Regions from separate parts of the Lachnoclostridium sp. Marseille-P6806 genome, predicted to be linked through region 2. Evidence: predicted binding sites of a transcription regulator. Region 2 holds the regulator's gene; the other holds the start of a gene.

Region 1 (2,463 bases), on a different contig from region 2:
CTTTTACGGTAGGAAAAGTGATCCAGAATCGAGAGCGGATTCATCCTGGAACCTATCTGGGAAAAGGAAAGATAGAAGAGGTAAAGGAGCTGATCTGGGAACTGGGAGCTACAGGCGTTGTCTGTGACGATGAGCTGTCCCCGGCTCAGATGAGAAACTTGGAGGATGCTCTGGATACAAAGGTGATGGATCGAACCATGGTGATTCTTGATATCTTTGCCTCCCGTGCAACTACCAGCGAGGGAAAGATTCAGGTTGAACTGGCACAGCTGAAATACAGGGCAGCTCGTCTGGTAGGACTGCGGAGCTCCCTTTCCCGTCTGGGAGGCGGAATCGGTACAAGAGGACCAGGTGAGAAAAAGCTGGAGATGGACCGCCGTCTGATTCATGAGCGGATTAGCCAGCTGAAATCGGAGCTGGAAACAGTGAAGCGTCACCGTGACGTGATCCGCAGACAGAGAGAAAAGCAGCACACGCCTGTGGCAGCTATTGTAGGCTATACCAATGCAGGAAAATCAACCTTGTTGAACAAGCTTACGGATGCGGGAATTCTGGCTGAGGACAAGCTGTTTGCCACCCTGGATCCGACGACCAGGGGACTGGAGCTAGAGAGCGGGCAGCAGATTTTGCTGACTGATACGGTAGGTTTTATCCGGAAGCTGCCGCATCACCTGATTGAAGCATTTAAAAGTACTCTGGAGGAGGCGCGTTACAGTGATATGATTCTCCATGTAGTGGACTGCTCCAATCCCAATATGGATATGCAGATGCATGTGGTTTATGAAACCTTACGGGAGCTGAAGGTGGAGGATAAAACCATTATCACTGTATTTAACAAGATTGACAAAAAAACAGATGGGGAATATCCCAGAGATCTCCAGTCAGATTATCAGATTCAGATTTCTGCAAAAACAGGAGAAGGATTAGACCAGCTTATAAGTACCCTGGAAAAAGTTCTGAGAAGTCAGAAAATATATCTGGAACGCCTGTTTTCGTACAGTGAAGCAGGAAAGATTCAGACCATAAGAAAATATGGAGAGCTGATTTCCGAGGAGTATCAGGGAGATGGAATCTATGTAAAAGCGTATGTTCCCGCAGAATTTTTTGCAGCAGTCATGGAAAAATAAGATTTTTTCCAGTCATAATATATTTATTAGAAAATATCATAAAACACAATATCTATGTTTTTATTTTGACGAGAAAACAAGATATTGTGTTTTGTTTTGTGATTTGCTATAATAATCCCATAGCGCCGTCAGAAACCGGATATGGTTTGAAGGCAAGAAGGGGGTTTTTATATGATCAGTGTGGTAAAACGTGACGGAGAAATAGCAGAATTTTCCCTGAATAAGATAACAGAAGCAATTAAGAAGGCTTTTCGGGCAACGGGAAAGGAGTACAACAACGAGATTTTAGAGCTTCTTTCTCTTCGCGTTACCTCTGATTTCCAGAGTAAACTGGAGAATGGCAATATTTCTGTAGAACAGATTCAGGACAGTGTGGAGCATGTGCTGGAGCAGACCGGCTACACGGATGTCGCAAAGGCTTATATCCTTTACCGGAAGCAGCGGGAGAAAATCCGCAACATGAAAAATACCATCCTGGATTATAAGGATGTAGTAAACAGCTATGTAAAGGTAGAGGACTGGCGGGTAAAAGAGAATTCAACCGTAACCTATTCCGTAGGCGGTCTGATTTTAAGTAATTCCGGGGCCATTACAGCCAATTACTGGCTTTCAGAGATCTATGATCAGGAGATTGCCCAGGCTCATAGGAATGCGGACATTCACATTCACGATTTGTCGATGCTGACCGGCTACTGCGCCGGATGGTCTTTAAAGCAGCTTTTACTGGAAGGACTTGGCGGGATTCCCGGAAAGATTACCTCTTCTCCGGCGAAGCATTTGTCTGTTCTCTGCAATCAGATGGTAAACTTTCTGGGAATTATGCAGAATGAATGGGCCGGCGCCCAGGCATTTTCCTCGTTTGATACCTACCTGGCTCCCTTTGTCAAGGCAGATAATCTGTCCTATCGGGAAGTGAAAAAGTGCATTGAGTCCTTTATTTATGGAGTGAACACGCCCAGCCGCTGGGGAACCCAGGCGCCGTTTTCCAACATTACTCTGGACTGGACTGTTCCGGATGATATGGCAGAGCTTCCTGCGATTGTCGGCGGCAAAGAGATGGATTTCAAATACAAAGACTGTAAGCGGGAAATGGATATGGTTAACCGCGCCTTTATTGAAACGATGATAGAGGGAGATGCCAACGGACGGGGATTCCAGTATCCCATTCCTACCTATTCTATTACCAGAGATTTCGACTGGTCGGATACGGAAAATAACCGGCTGCTGTTTGAGATGACAGCCAAGTACGGCACTCCGTATTTTTCCAATTATATTAACAGCGATATGCAGCCCAGCGATGTGCGCAGCATGTGCTGCCGTCTGAGGCTGGATCTGC
Region 2 (2,463 bases):
GTGCTGCTGCTACGGGGGACTTATTTTCGGCGGACTGGGAATTTTATTTGCCCTTCTGTCAAAAGGAAACGAACCGATGAGCGGACGGGCCAAGGCAGGGCTGGGGCTGTCCCTGGGAGGTTTGATTTTAACTGTTTTTATGTGGGGACTTTTTCTGTTTGTAGGAATTTCAGGATACGGAGGAGGATTTGAAATCGGTATTCCTGAGGTTCCTCAGATGCCGGAGCCGGAATTTGATTTGCCGGAGAATCTGGTTGCAGGGCTGCAGCAGTTTTTCTTTGGTAAAGAGCTGTTTCGGTAATGATTTCCGGATGGAACCATATGATCAAGATGCGCATAGAATATACCAGGAAGAAATGGGGTGGTTCTGTGCGCATTTTTGATTTAAAAAAAAAGAAGTGATTAATATCTGCGACTGCAGACGTCTGGGATATGTGGGAGATGTGGAGTTTGATCCGGAAACTGGCTGTATTACTCACCTGATTGTACCGGGGCCGGGCTGTCTGTGCGGGATTTTCGGAAGGGAAAAGGAGTATGTGATTTCCTTTCGCGATGTCAGGCAGATTGGCTCAGACATTATTCTTGTGGAAATCAGACGTCTGAAGGATGTGGAAAAGGCATGCAGCGGTGTGTGAGAAAAGGGGGGAGTATGGCGGCCGGGGGATTGCAGTGAAAACTGCTTGCGGATCTTGGTTATGTCATGTAAAATAAATGTAATATTTACAGACAAAACCCCATGGGTTTTTACAGAGAATGAGGAGGAAAGAGGAAGTGAAATGTCCATACTGCAATGCACAGGATACAAAGGTAATCGACTCCAGACCTGCTGATGATAACAGCTCCATACGCCGACGCCGTCAGTGTGAAAAGTGCGGAAAGCGGTTTACTACCTATGAGAAACTGGAAACAATGCCCCTGATGGTAATTAAAAAGGATCGGTCCAGGGAAACCTATGATCGCTCCAAGATTGAGTCGGGAATTATTCATTCCTGTCACAAGCGGCCGGTGTCCACACAGCAGATCAATGCCATGATTGATGAGATTGAAAATCAGATTTTCAACATGGAGGAAAAGGAAGTGGAGACTACGGTAATCGGTGAATTGGTGATGCGCAAGCTGAAGCAGTTAGACGAGGTGGCTTATGTGCGTTTTGCATCTGTTTACCGGGAGTTTAAGGATGTGAACACCTTTATGGAGGAGCTGGGAAAGCTTCTTCAGAACAAATAAACAGGAGAAAAAGCATTGATACTGGAACAGTTTTATCCCCGTGAATGGCTCAACAGCACCTATGAGATTCCATGGGAGCAGTGGCAAAAAAAGGGTATTCGGGGCGTGATTTTTGACATTGACAATACGCTGGTGGAGCATGGTGCTCCGGCAGATAAAAGGGCGGTGGAGCTGTTTGAACGGCTTCGGGGACTGGGCATAAAAACCTGCCTTTTGTCCAACAATAAGGAACCTCGGGTGGCGTCCTTTGCAGCTGCCGTACATTCTCCTTATATTTATAAGGCAGGAAAGCCGGGAAGAAAAAATTATCTCCGGGCGATGGAGCTGATGGGAACAGACAGAAAGACAACCCTGTTTGTGGGAGATCAGCTGTTTACAGATGTTTACGGGGCCAATCGCTGTGGGATTTACGGGATTTTAGTGAAGCCCATTAACCCCAGAGAGGAGATCCAGATTGTATTGAAACGATATTTGGAGGCTCCTATTTTACATTGCTATAAAAAATCTCATTCCAGCCAGAAAAAATGACGGGAGATGTTTGGGCGCGAGGTTTGGGCCTGGAAACGTTTTGTGAAAAGGTTTGAGTTTGGGGGCGTTTTGCTGGGAGATTTGAGCCAGGGGAGCGTTTTTGCCGGAAGTTTTGAGCCAGGGGAATATGCTGTCAAAAGTAGGCGCCGGAAGGCACGCATGGACTGGGAAGAGAGAAAAATATTTACATGGGAGATGGGAGTATGAGCGGAGAAAATGTGATTTTTATTGGATTTATGGGAGCAGGCAAGACCAGTGTGGGACGGGCCTATGCCCAGACAGCAGGAATTCCGTTAGTGGATACGGATCAGATGATAGAAGAGGAAGCGGGCATGACCATCTCTGATATTTTCCGGTTGAAGGGGGAGGAATTTTTCCGGGAAACGGAGACTGCTGTATTAAAAAAGCTGCAGAAGGAAACGGAGCCGAAGGTAATTTCAGTGGGAGGAGGACTGCCTCTCAGGGAGGAAAACAGAGCTCTTTTAAGGGAACTGGGACAGGTGATTTTTCTTCAGGTAAAAGCAGAAACGGTGATAGAACGGTTAAAGGGAGATACCACCAGACCTCTTCTTCAGGGAACTGATGTGAAGCAGCGGGCGGAAGAACTTTTGGCCTACCGGAATCCTATTTATCGTCAGGCAGCTCATCAGATTGTAGATGTGGACGGGAAAACCGTGGAAGAGATTGTGCATCTGATAAGAGAGAAAG

Evidence for each region. The regulator NrdR, encoded in region 2, represses ribonucleotide reductase genes. The targets are predictions, from matches to a motif close to CACAANATNTTGTG.
Region 1: a site for NrdR is predicted at 1,203-1,216, ahead of ACESON_RS07615 (ribonucleoside triphosphate reductase). Genes of this name have one in related genera too.

What each region holds. Positions count from the first base shown of each region.
Region 1 is NZ_CAXSLG010000005.1:42,530-44,992, reverse strand. Features, by position in the region: gene hflX (GTPase HflX) at 1-1,127, shown strand, start outside; gene ACESON_RS07615 (ribonucleoside triphosphate reductase) at 1,299-2,463, shown strand, end outside.
Region 2 is NZ_CAXSLG010000001.1:95,668-98,130, reverse strand. Features, by position in the region: gene ACESON_RS00395 (hypothetical protein) at 1-301, shown strand, start outside; gene ACESON_RS00390 (YlmC/YmxH family sporulation protein) at 399-635, shown strand; gene nrdR (transcriptional regulator NrdR) at 772-1,227, shown strand; gene ACESON_RS00380 (YqeG family HAD IIIA-type phosphatase) at 1,246-1,755, shown strand; gene ACESON_RS00375 (shikimate kinase) at 1,959-2,463, shown strand, end outside.